DNA from 3 places in the Bacillus sp. S10(2024) genome. Region 1 is predicted to be linked to each of the others. Evidence: riboswitches for the same ligand, from Rfam matches in the RefSeq annotation. Region 1 holds a riboswitch; each other region holds the start of a gene.

Region 1 (4,292 bases):
TTTTTTATGAGTCATGTGAAGCGAAAATTAATTTTCTTCCATCACTTTTTGATGAATTTGCAACTATTTCCGCAAACAATCTTTTGTTTTTTCTTACTCACTCCTTTTGTCATATATGAAATACGGACGGAGCAGGTTGTTACAAATGTCCAATTATTATATATACAAATTGCCGTGTTCATTCTCGTTGCCCTTCCGAGTTTAACGCGATTATTTCAGCAAGAAGTTCAGCAGATTTGGCAGAAGGATTATGTGCAAAGCTCATTCTTATTGGGAGGAAGTAAAGGGCATGTATTTCGAACGCATATGATTAAGGCACTAAGCCCACAAATTATCTTTCAAGTGGGAGAACAAATGGTACAAGTGCTCCTTCTTATGTTGCATTTGTCTATTTTTAAGTTGTTTCTTGGAGGAACGAAGATTGTTTCCGGACAAACGCACGACCAATTTAACTTGTATTTTCCATATTTAAATGAGTGGTCGAATTTGATTAGTTATTATTATGTAGAGCTCATGATTGAACCGAGAATTATTATGATTCCAGTTCTGTTTTATATGATTTTATTATTTTGTATGACGAAAATTGTGAATGGGTATAAGGAATTGCAGTTTGAGAAAGATTGTAAATGAAATTTTTATATTTATATATTTTTATTTGATATTATAATTCTTACAAAAATGTAAGGTTCTTTGTAAGGTTAATCGATAGTTAAGCAACGTTATTTTGAATAAACTTATCTATGTAAGGCACACACATTTTAGGGAAATAAGACGTTAGGTACTACAACTGAAGGGAGAAAGAGAATGGAGAAGCGCTCAGAGGCTCTTGCTTTATTATTAGAGAATGACGCAATTATGTTAGCTAATAATAAGGATTGTACAACTGTCATTGATCGGCGAGAAATACCAGTAGATTCACGCGATAAAATAGTATGGTACAAATGGAATGAGAACTACAAAGAGAACATAAATGAGCAATATCACATAGGGTATGATGTGCATAGAGTTGTTTTATGGAATGAGATGAAATCTTGGATTCATAAGCAAAACGGTAAGAATAATTTTGAGAGCAGCTGCGCACTCCATTCTCAAACTCCCGAAATCGTAAGAAAAAGAGAATCACATTAGGAAAATAACTTGGAATACTGAGGTAAAAAAAGATTGCTGTTTAAGCAATCTTTTTTCTGTTTGTATGATGTGCATTCGAGCTTGTAAATAAGCGCGGTGCTGTTGTAAATAGAACGACAAGTAGAACCGCACACATTGCGAAAGAACCAATCATTGTGATGCCGTTATAGATAAAGGAATATAAAACAGCTGATTGTCCTTTTGGTGCATATTGTCCAAAGAAGATTACGCCGGCAATGAAGTGCCAAAAGTAACGAGCTAAGCTGCCGATAAACGTAGCAATAATGATATACATAGTTGCTTTTGCTTTTTGTTTATTGGCGATTGCTTGTTGAATTGGTGCATGAAATAATCCAGCAAAGCCAATAAAGGCAAAGGCGATGAAGTATTCAATAAACGCTTGTACCGGTGTAAAAATAGCTGCATCTGCTGCGACAATTTGTAATAATCCCCAAACGAGACCACTTAAGAAACTCGCTTTAAATCCCCAGCGGTAAGCAACAATAAAAATTGGAATCATAGCAAATGAGATAGAACCGCCTGTTGGAAGTTTAATAGAGAGCGGCAAAATGTCGATAACTAACGCAAATGCTGCGAGAATCGCTGCCTCTATCATTGCTTGTAAATTTGTGTTACGCATGTAAAAATCCCCCTACATCCAAGTTACAAAAGAAGAATCCTTATCATAGGGGGATGAAAATACACAAATTGAAAATCACTACTTATGTATATACGTCTGCACAATTCCTACGTTAGCATTAACTAACAGGTTCTAAGGGTCGGAACAAAGTATTCCCTCTCAGCAACGCGGCTCCCCCTGTGACAACGAGATTCTTAGATTGTTACTATTATTGTAATAACAATGGATAAGAATGGCAAATGAAAATATAATACCTTTTCTTTTTAGGAAGGGCGAGAGGGATGGGCTGTGCGTAGAAGTAGTCAGTTCTTTATTTTTCCACGTGCGAGGTTTAAAAAAGGTAGAAAGCGAGATCGGGTCAGACCTTATTCAATATAACAACAATTTTTATGTTAAATAAGCTGAAATTGTACAAAAAATAGTAATAAATTCACAGCATATTGTATAGTGTTTTTTCAGAGAGTCATGTTATAATTGATATTGATAATAATTATCGTTATCTTTTGAGGGGGATAATTTGATGAATTTAGTTGATATGAGTATAGATGAAAAAGTACGTGTGAAAGATTTACAATCTCTTGATAAATTATTAAAACGTCGCTTAGCTTCATTTGGATTTTCTGAAGGATGCGAGCTTTGTATAAAACAAAAAGCAATGCTTAATGGTCCATGTACATTAGAATGCCGTGGGCAATTAATCTCTATTCGTCATTGTGATGCGAAAATGATAAAGGTGGAATTAACGTGAACAAGGTTGCTTTGCTAGGAAATCCGAATACGGGAAAAACATCATTGTTTAATGCGCTTACTGGTTCTTATGAATATGTTGGCAACTGGAGCGGAGTAACCGTAGAAAAAAAGATTGGTAAGTTAAAAGATAAGCAAGGAATGTTAATAGATTTACCAGGTATATACGATTTAAATCCTGTATCCCGTGATGAAGGGGTTGTTACGCAGTTTTTATTAACAGAAGAATTTCATCATATGTTAAATATTGTGGACTCTTCACAATTTGAACGTAATATGCATTTAACATTACAATTGTTGGAATTTGGAAAACCACTTTCTATTGGTTTAAATATGATTGATGTGGCAAAACAACGCGGGATTGTGATTGATGTAAAGAAGTTATCTGAAATGCTAGGTGTAACAGTGATTCCCGTTATAGCAAGAAGTGGAAAAGGCTGTGAGGAATTATTGGCTGCTCTTCATGAAAGCGATAAGGCGGAGCAGAAACCGTTTATTCTTTCGTATGGTAAAGCGGTAGAGACAGGAATCCAGCGCGTTATGGAGAAATTGCAGCGAGAAAATGATGATCATGCAAGATGGCTTGCGCTTCAATTTTTAGGAAATAACGAAGTGGTAGAGAAAGAACTTACCAAGTCGCATGTATATAAAGAACTTGTAGCAATTCGCTCTGCATTGGAAGAAGAATTAGATGTTACGCTAGATCAGCACATATACGGGGTACGTGCAGCGTATATTGAAAAGTTGAAAACAAGTGTGATTCGTCATGAAAAAGAAGGAAGCATTCCTTTTTCGGAAAGAATTGATAAATTAATTACGCATAAAATTTTGGGGATACCGATCTTTTTAGGAATCATGTTTTTAATTTTTCAAGTTACGTTTTCGTGGATTGGAACGCCTTTATCTGATCAATTTGATGCATTTGTCGGTGGTCCACTTACAGATTGGGTAACAGCAGGGCTTACGAATATTGGAGCGTCTGATTTCATTCGAGCGCTCGTTACAGATGGAATTATTGCAGGAGTGGGTGCTGTATTAGTATTCGTACCGCAAATTTTCGTATTGTTCTTCTTCATTTCATTACTAGAAGATTCTGGATATATGGCGCGTATTGCCGTTGTTATGGATCGTGTGATGGAGTTTTTTGGACTAAACGGAAAAGCGTTTATTCCTATGATTATCGGTTTTGGTTGTAATGTACCAGGCATTATGGCAGCGAGAACAATTGAACAGGAAAAAGAGAGGTTGCTTACGATTTTAGTGACACCGTTTATGTCATGTTCAGCCCGTTTACCTGTATATGCATTATTTGCAGGGGTCTTTTTCCCAAATAGTCAAGCGGTTGTTGTATTTTCTTTATATCTCATTGGTGTTATTCTAGCGTTAGTCGTTACAAAAATTATGTCTATTACGGTTTTAAAAGAAGAGAAATCTATTTTCGTTATTGAACTTCCGCCTTACCGTGTGCCGCAAGTAAAAACATTATGGCGTAGTACGTGGGAAAAAGGAAAAGGATTTGTACGTAAAGCAGGTACATTTATCTTCGGTGGTTCTGTTGTGATTTGGTTATTAAACTATGCGGGCCCATCTGGATTTGGTGTAGATATGGGTGATAGTTTCTTAGCAATGATTGGTGGATTATTCGCTCCAATTCTTGCGCCGCTTGGTTTTGGAACATGGCAAGCAGCTGCATCTCTGTTAACAGGATTTTTAGCAAAAGAAGTTGTTGTTTCGACAATGGCAATTATTTATTCTGTGAAAGAAGATGTACTAGGAA
Region 2 (4,292 bases), 1.4 Mb from region 1:
AGCATTTGTTTTTTCGAAATTCCATTCCCCGTTATGTAATTCAAAATGCAAGTGTTGTCCATATGAATGTCCTGTATTTCCCATATAACCGAGCAATTGACCTGTTGTCACTGTATCTCCTGCTTTGACAGCACGACTTTTCATGTGAGCATATATAGTTGTGTATAAATTCCCGTTTATACGATGGGCAACAAATACAACGTTTCCATAGCTTGTAGAATAATATGATTTTACAACAGTCCCAGATGCGGCAGCTTGGATTGGAACATTTCCTGTTGCTGCAATATCTACGCCGTAGTGCATTTTTCCCCAGCGTACATCAAATTCTGAGCTGATTTTCCCTTGGGCAGGATATTTAAATGCAGCTGGAATAGATGGGGTAGCTTGCTGTTTTGGTTGCTGCTGTTGTTTTTGTCCTTGTACTACATAATGCTGTGCAACATAGCCATATCCTGATCCGTAGCGAATTTTATACCATGTTCCCACACTTTCAACGACTTGTACTTGTGTTCCATTTGGTAAAGAACCGATAATGGCTGCATTTGTTCCTGCTCCGCTACGTACTTTTAATGTTGGAGTGGCAACGTAATAAGAACTTCCGCCTTGTACAGTAATTCCCTTTACTAATGGCTGATCGGCGTTAGATAAAAATTCTTTCTTTACATAGCCGCTTGTTCCATTATGTACAACTTTATACCATCCCTCTTGTTCTTCTTGAACAGTAACAAATTTCCCACTTGGTAATACAGTAATAATTTCAGATTGTGTGTTTGGTTCAGAGCGAACGTTTAATGCATCTGCATTTACGATATATTGATTCTCACCATTTTGTGGCTTTGTTAAAGAAATGGCGTCTTTTTTGACATAACCAGTTTTATTGTGAATGTGAACTTTGTACCATTCATTTGTTGTTTCTAAAATAGTAACGGGAGTGTTACGTGTAATATTGTCAATAACAGGGTCTGTTCCATTCGGGCTATTGTACATTTGTAACGTTTCCGTTTTAACATAACCAATTTTTGCTTTTGCAGTTTGCTCTGCTTCTACAGTATGTACATTAGAGTCTGCCATAGAGGGGAGCATAGAGGCAACTGCTACAGTAGTTGCTGTTAGTGCTGCGACTTTTAAATTCATATATTCATTGACCTCCTTAAGTAATGCATTGTTATAATTTAAATTATAATATGTGGATATTAAGTTTGAAACATATTTATAGATTAAAAACAAACGAAAGCTTTTTCTCTATGTGTAAGTTAAAAACTCTTTTTTTTTAGAGTGGAGAATTTGGCTGCACATAGAAATGATCAAGGACTTTTTCTACCACATGCAAGGCTTAAAACAAAAGGAGAAAACAAGTAGTGGTTATGATGTATTTTGTATAGCAGCGACTTAAATGTCGAAAAGTGAAAATGGATATATAATAAAAGGATAGCAGATTTATAGCTATTATGGAAATAGCGAAAAGGAATTCGTTTTTTTCTGAACTTACAGATAGGTAGAAGGAGAAATGAAAAGAGTTGCCGATGAGATAGGGTGATGGTATACTGACTATGTTAAATGAATATACTGCTAGGGGAGCTAGTTTTGCTAGCTGAGAGTAAGACCTATAGTCTTTGACCCTTGAACCTGATCTAGATGATGCTAGCGTAGGGAAGCAATTTGGACGATATAAATAACGTCCCCGTTTCTTTATGCATAGAAACGGGGATTTTTTATTGAAAATTTTATAGAACACCACTAGGGGTGCTTAAAAGCTGAGAGAGGTAAAATCCTTAACCCTTATGACCTGATCTAGGTGATGCTAGCGTAGGGAAGTGGAAACAACAAATGAGTTTTTCTTTTGTTTGCTGTGGCCACTTCTTATATAGAAGTGGTTTTTTATTTGGAAACATATATACAGGAAGGGGAAGCGGAGATGACATTTTGTGAAAGATTATTTGAAAAGGTGCAACCTGTTTGGGAGAAGAGTCATAATCATCCATTTGTAACAGGGATGGGAGATGGAACGTTAGAGAAAGATAGATTTCAATATTATATTGTTCAAGATTATTTGTATTTGTTAGATTACGCAAAGTTATATGCAATTGGTGTTGTAAAAGCAACAAATCCAAAAGTAATGGCGAAGTTTGCTGAACAAATCGATGGGATTTTAAATGGAGAAATGATGATTCATAAACAATACGCAAAGCGTTTAGGAATTTCTGTTGAAGAAATGGAATTAGCAAAGCCGTCTGCTATGAATCTAGCATATACAAACTATATGATGTCAGTTTCACAAAACGGTACACTTGCTGAGTTAATTGTAGCATTGCTTCCATGTATGTGGAGTTATTGGGAGATTGGGAAGCGCTTAAATGCTATTCCATCCGCGCGTGATCATGAATTTTTTGGTGAGTGGATTCAAGGATACAGCTCAGAAGAATATGGGAATCTTTGTATATGGTTAATTGATTTATGTAATGAAATTGCAATTGGGAAAACAGAAGAAGAATTAAATCGTTTAGAAGAAATTTTCTTATATTCCAGCCGTTTTGAATACTTATTTTGGGATATGGCATATCGTAAGGAGATGTGGGGTTTTGAGGAACAAAAACATACTACAATTTCATAACGTTTCTTTTCATTATGATGAGAAACCGATTATCAAGAGCCTTAATGCTGTAGTACAAGAAGGAGAATTTATTAGCATTATCGGGCCGAGTGGCTGCGGGAAAAGTACATTGTTTCGGCTTATTACGGGACTTGAGAAAGCGAATGCTGGCACGATTGATGTAATGGGAACAACTCCTGTTGGCTATATGCCGCAAAAAGATATGTTACTCCCGTGGCGAACCATTATTGAAAATGCAGCTTTGCCACTTGAATGTCAAGGCATGAAGAAAAAAGAAGCACACATGAAAGCACAAGAGCTGCTGGAGCAATTTGGACTGCAAGGGTATGAAAAGAAACAGCCAAAAGATTTATCAGGCGGAATGCGGCAACGCGTATCGTTTATTCGGACGTTGTTAACGGGCGGTGACCTCTTACTATTAGATGAACCGTTTAGTGCACTTGATGCATTAACGAAGGCATCTTTGCAAGAATGGTTGTTTGAACAGTGGGAATATTGGCAAAAAACAATTTTGTTTATTACGCATGATGTTGATGAAGCGCTGTATCTTTCTAACCGTATTTTTATCGTAACAGAGCAGCCCATTACATTATTAACTGAGCGGACTGTGCCACTTGGGCAAGAACGGTCTCGAAAAGATTTGCATCACCCAGAAATGCTGGCATTAAAAGATGAACTCATTGGCATATTGCAAAGACAGGTGCTTGTATGAAGCGAATTGTAGATTATGTTCCGGCCATTATTGTAACGACTATTTTGCTGATTGGCTGGGAAGTAGGAGCACGGATTCTTGATGAAATGTACATTTTACCGTCTCCAAGTGCCATTGTTCAAAAAATATGGGATTTGCGGAATATATTGCTTACGGTGCATTTACCAGCAACGCTCTCTGTTACAGTGATCGGCATTGTTATTTCTATCGTATTAGGTGTTGGGTTAGCAATGTTGATGAGTATGAGTACATTTGCTGAGAAGGCATTTTATCCGCTATTAGTTGCTTCACAGACGATTCCCATTACAGCTTTAGCACCATTATTTGTTTTATGGTTTGGCTATTCGATTTGGAGTAAGGTTGTTGTCACAGTACTGATTACATTCTTTCCCATTACAGTAAATACGTATGATGGCCTTTGTAGTACGAAAAAGGAGTGGGAAGAGCTTTTAATTACATATGGTGCAACAAAAAAAGATGTTTTCTTCAAATTGAAATTACCGTCTGCACTTCCCTATTTTTTCTCAGCTTTAAAGGTGGCTGTGCCGTTTAGCGTGATTGGGGCAGCGATTGGAGAGTGGCTTGGAGCACAAGCAGGACTAGGCTATTTTAGTAAACGAATGATGACACAAATGGATGGTGCGGGTGTGTTTGCACCAATTGTTTTATTGTCATTGCTCGCTATTTTCTTTGTATTACTCGTTTCGATATTTGAGAGAAAATGTATTAGTTGGAGGAAGCATTCATGAAATTAGTAAAGCGCATCTTTGTATTTACATTGTTAATCGCGATGATTGTTGGGTGTTCTAGCAATTCGGCATCAGAAAAGAAAAAAGGCGAAAAAGAAGTCACTGTCATGCTCGATTGGTATCCAAATGCAGTGCATAGCTTTATTTATGCAGCAATGGAAAAAGGTTATTTTAAAGAAGAAGGTGTGAAGGTAAATATTAAATTTCCTTCTAATCCAAC
Region 3 (4,292 bases), 1.1 Mb from region 1:
GAATAACGTCGAGGCGCCGATATATTAGTGGGCATGGAAAAAGGAGTTGGCAAGCCAACTCCTTTTAATCAAACTTCAATTTCTTTAATGCTTCTGCTAATGCATTATTCAGAGGTTCTTCCTGCTGTTGTTGCTGTTTCATGTATTTTTGAACGGCACGTTTATCTGCTTTGTTACCTGATTCTTTTTTACGACGTTCTTGGAATGAGGAAAGCTTCTCACGATAGCCGCATTTACATGCGAAGATTTGGCCTTCTCCTTCACCGCGAAGTTCTAGTTTTTTCTTACATTGCGGGCAGCGTGCATTTGTCGTGCGGGATACATTTTTACGATGGCCGCATTCACGATCTTGGCATACAAGCATTTTTCCTTTTTTACCGTTTACTTCTAGCATTGGTTTGCCGCAGTCTGGGCAAGTTTTTGTGGAAATGTTGTCGTGCTTATATTTTTTATCGCTCGATTTAATTTCGGAAACAATTTCTTTTGTGTAGTTTTTCATTTCGGAAATAAATACTTCTTTTTTCAATTTTCCTTTCGCAATGGCCTCAAGTTTTTGCTCCCACTCAGCAGTTAGTGTAGGGGATTTTAACTCTTCTGGTGCTAAATCCAGTAATTGACGGCCTTTTGATGTAATGTGAATGTCTTTGCCACGTTTTTCAATTAAGAACGAATTGAACAATTTATCAATAATGTCAGCACGTGTAGCAACTGTACCTAGTCCGCCGGTTGATTTTAATGTGTCTGCAAGCTGTTTGTTTTGCGTGTCCATGTACTTTGTTGGATTTTCCATTGCTGAAAGTAATGTCGCTTCATTAAAACGTGCAGGTGGCTTCGTTTGACCAGCTGTCCCTGCAATTAGTTTTACGTTTAATGTATCGCCTTTTTCGATGCGAGGTAAAATTTGTTCCTTCAAGTCGTCTGCTGCATCGTCATCTTCAAAGCGATTTTCATATACTTCTTTCCAGCCAGAATTCACAATTGTTTTGCCGCGTGCGACGAAATTTTCATCACCGATCTTTGCACGTAACGTTAGTTGTTCGTATTCGAAAGCAGGGAATAAAACTGCTAAGAAACGTTTTACAACTAAATCGTAAACTTTGCGCTCCTTATCTGCGAAAGCTGAGAAGTTTACATAGCTTTCTGTTGGAATGATTGCATGGTGATCACTTACTTTACTATCATCAACAAAAGATTTAGAAGCTTTGATTGGTTTCGTTAAGACTTTATTGGCTAAAGAACGATACTCACCTACTCCGCAAGCTTTCAGACGTTCTGGAAGTGTTCCTACAATGTCAGATGAGATATAACGTGAATCTGTACGCGGATATGTTAATACTTTGTGCTGTTCATAAAGTTTCTGCATAATATTTAATGTTTCTTTTGCAGAATAACCAAAAATTTTATTTGCATCACGTTGTAACTCTGTTAAGTCATAAAGACCAGGAGCAAACGACTTCTTAGGTTTTTTCTCAATTTCTACTACAGTCGCATTTTGCTTTCCTAATTTTTTCACAATCGCATCAATTTTTTCTTTATCAAAGCTGCGGCTATTGCCTTTCCCATCTTGCCAAGTAAGCTTTAACTTCTCTGTTGTTTGTGCTTCAATACCGTAGTAGGTTTGTGCTTTGAAGTTTTTAATTTCGTCCTCACGTCCTGCAATAATCGCTACAGTAGGTGTTTGAACACGACCGCAATTTAATTGTGCATTGAATCTTGTAGTTAATGCACGTGTTGCATTAAGGCCGATATACCAGTCAGCTTCCGAACGGGCAACCGCTGAAGCGTATAAATTGTCGTACGCTTTACCTGGCTTCAAATTGGCAAAGCCATCTTTGATTGCTTTATCGGTAACAGATGAAATCCATAGACGTTTAATCGGCTTATTCATTCTAACTTTATCAATAATCCAACGAGCTACTAATTCACCTTCGCGACCAGCGTCTGTAGCTACGATAATTTCATTTACATCATTTCTAGTCAATTGACTTTTCACAGCATTAAATTGCTTGCCAGTTTGTTTAATCACCGTTAATTTTAAGCGTTCCGGCAGCATCGGAAGATCTTCTAGATTCCACTTTTTATACTTCACATCATAACTTTCTGGGTCTGCTAATGTAACGAGGTGCCCTAAAGCCCACGTAACAATATATTTACTGCCCTCAATGTAACCATTTCCTTTTTTATCGCACTTCAATACACGCGCAATATCACGTGCAACAGAAGGTTTTTCAGCAATTATTACACTTTTTGCCATATTTCAAACATCCTTTCAATTTCCGTAAGTTAACTATAGCATACATCCCCTTCGGATTCAGTTATTCCGAAGATTTGAACCATATTGTAGTTTTCATGTTTCTAAGTCGCTGCTATGCAAAACACAACATGACCGCTCCTATGCATGGCCAGGTGCTCTCACCTATCGAAAAAAGAGGTTTTTATATCTTTTTTTCAACTTGTTATTTCAATAGAAACGGAGTAGACTACTGAAGTAGATGAATAAGAAAACACATGGGAGTTTGTGGATGCAAACTGAGAGTACGGCTAATCCGTCGTTGACCATTTGAACCTGTTGGGTAATGCCAGCGTAGGGAGAGTGTAAAAAGCACATTATGAAGACACTTTGCATGCGCAAAAGTGTCTTTTTTGCTATATCTCCCGTTATAAAAAAGGAGAGATACATATGAAAATGAAAAAAATTGCACAAGTAGTTGAGACAGTACGAGAAAGAAATCCGCTTGTTCATAATATTACAAATGTCGTTGTGACAAATTTTACTGCCAATGGATTACTGGCATTAGGTACATCGCCTGTGATGGCATATGCGAAAGAAGAAGTAGCTGAAATGGCAAGTATCGCGGGAGCGCTCGTTTTAAATATGGGAACACTTCACCAAGAAGAAGTAGAGGCGATGCTTATTGCTGGAAAGTCAGCAAATACGCACAATGTACCAGTTGTATTTGATCCGGTCGGTGCTGGGGCAACTTCGTATCGAACAGAAGTGGCAAGGTATATTCCAAGTGAAGTAAAGCTAGCAATCATGCGTGGCAATGCAGCAGAAATAGCAAATGTGATTGATGAGAAATGGGAGATTAAAGGTGTTGATGCAGGGGGAGGAAATGGTGATGTTGTTTCAGTTGCGAAACAAGCAGCAGAGCAGCTAAACACAATTATCGTTATTACTGGAAAAGAAGACGTGATAACAGATGGAGAAAGAACTTTCATTCTTCGTAACGGTCATCCCATTTTAACGAAAGTAACAGGAACGGGTTGTTTATTAACATCCGTTATCGGAGCGTTTGCAGCAATCGAAAACGATTATGTAAAAGCGGCTGTTGCGGCGGTAACATTTTACGGTGTAGCGGCAGAAATTGCTGTAAGTAAAACAGCTGAACAAGGGCCGGGAAGTTTCCAAATTGAATTTTTAAATCAGTTAGCAAGCGTTAAGGCAGAAGACGTTGAACAATATGGAAATGTTGAAGAAATTCGTTAAGAAGGGATGAGGGAAATGGCACGTATTGATAAACGGCAGATGTCGGAGTTATTACAAGTGTATTTTATTATGGGAAGTAACAATTGCAGAAAAGATCCATTACAAGTTATGAAAGAAGCACTTGATGGTGGAGTTACACTTTTTCAATACCGTGAAAAAGGTGACGGAGCGTTAACGGGGGAAATCCGATATGCATTTGCAAAGCAGTTGCAATCCTTATGTAAAGAGTATCATGTTCCTTTTATTGTAAATGATGATGTGGAATTAGCACTAGCGTTAGAGGCAGATGGGGTTCATGTTGGGCAAGATGATGAAAACATTCAGATTGTACGTGAAAAAATGGGGGATAAAATCATTGGTGTGTCCGCTCATACAATAGAAGAAGCTCGTTTTGCGATTGAAAATGGTGCGGATTATTTAGGAGTAGGACCGATTTTTCAAACAACCACGAAAAAAGATGCAAAAGCGGTACAAGGAACGGCAGGATTACGTTTTTTCCGTGAAAGTGGTATTGAAATTCCGATTGTCGGTATTGGTGGGATTACCGCCTACAATGCTGCTTCTGTCGTGGAAGCCGGGGCGGATGGAGTTTCTGTGATTTCAGCAATTAGTTTAGCAGATTCCCCTTTTGATAGTACGAAAAAATTAGCGGAGTTAGTAAAAAAATAACGGGTTCATATATGAAAAGAACGATTTCTCATGTGCAGAAATGGTTCTTTTTTTGTATAAAACAAATTGTGCCGTTGAAACTAAAGTGTATGAATATACTGTTTCAGAGGCGACAACATGATTACGTTACAAA

What was found. Region 1 has a riboswitch for thiamine pyrophosphate ahead of thiT (energy-coupled thiamine transporter ThiT). Riboswitches for the same ligand answer to the same signal wherever they lie in the genome.
Region 2: linked by a shared signal. The riboswitch ahead of tenA (thiaminase II) and the one ahead of thiT (energy-coupled thiamine transporter ThiT) in region 1 are both predicted to bind thiamine pyrophosphate.
Region 3: linked by a shared signal. The riboswitch ahead of thiM (hydroxyethylthiazole kinase) and the one ahead of thiT (energy-coupled thiamine transporter ThiT) in region 1 are both predicted to bind thiamine pyrophosphate.

Annotation. Positions count from the first base shown of each region.
Region 1 is NZ_JBFLUR010000002.1:4,216,579-4,220,870, forward strand. It holds gene AB1280_RS21440 (ABC transporter permease subunit) at 1-630, shown strand, start outside; gene AB1280_RS21445 (hypothetical protein) at 805-1,128, shown strand; gene thiT (energy-coupled thiamine transporter ThiT) at 1,169-1,768, opposite strand; TPP riboswitch at 1,855-1,956, opposite strand; gene AB1280_RS21455 (FeoA family protein) at 2,289-2,516, shown strand; gene feoB (ferrous iron transport protein B) at 2,513-4,292, shown strand, end outside.
Region 2 is NZ_JBFLUR010000002.1:2,806,381-2,810,672, reverse strand. It holds gene AB1280_RS14360 (SH3 domain-containing protein) at 1-1,134, opposite strand, end outside; TPP riboswitch at 1,562-1,670, shown strand; TPP riboswitch at 1,730-1,830, shown strand; gene tenA (thiaminase II) at 1,916-2,611, shown strand; gene AB1280_RS14350 (ABC transporter ATP-binding protein) at 2,580-3,323, shown strand; gene AB1280_RS14345 (ABC transporter permease) at 3,320-4,072, shown strand; gene AB1280_RS14340 (ABC transporter substrate-binding protein) at 4,069-4,292, shown strand, end outside.
Region 3 is NZ_JBFLUR010000002.1:3,145,491-3,149,782, reverse strand. It holds gene AB1280_RS16010 (DNA topoisomerase III) at 65-2,254, opposite strand; TPP riboswitch at 2,499-2,608, shown strand; gene thiM (hydroxyethylthiazole kinase) at 2,681-3,490, shown strand; gene thiE (thiamine phosphate synthase) at 3,506-4,159, shown strand.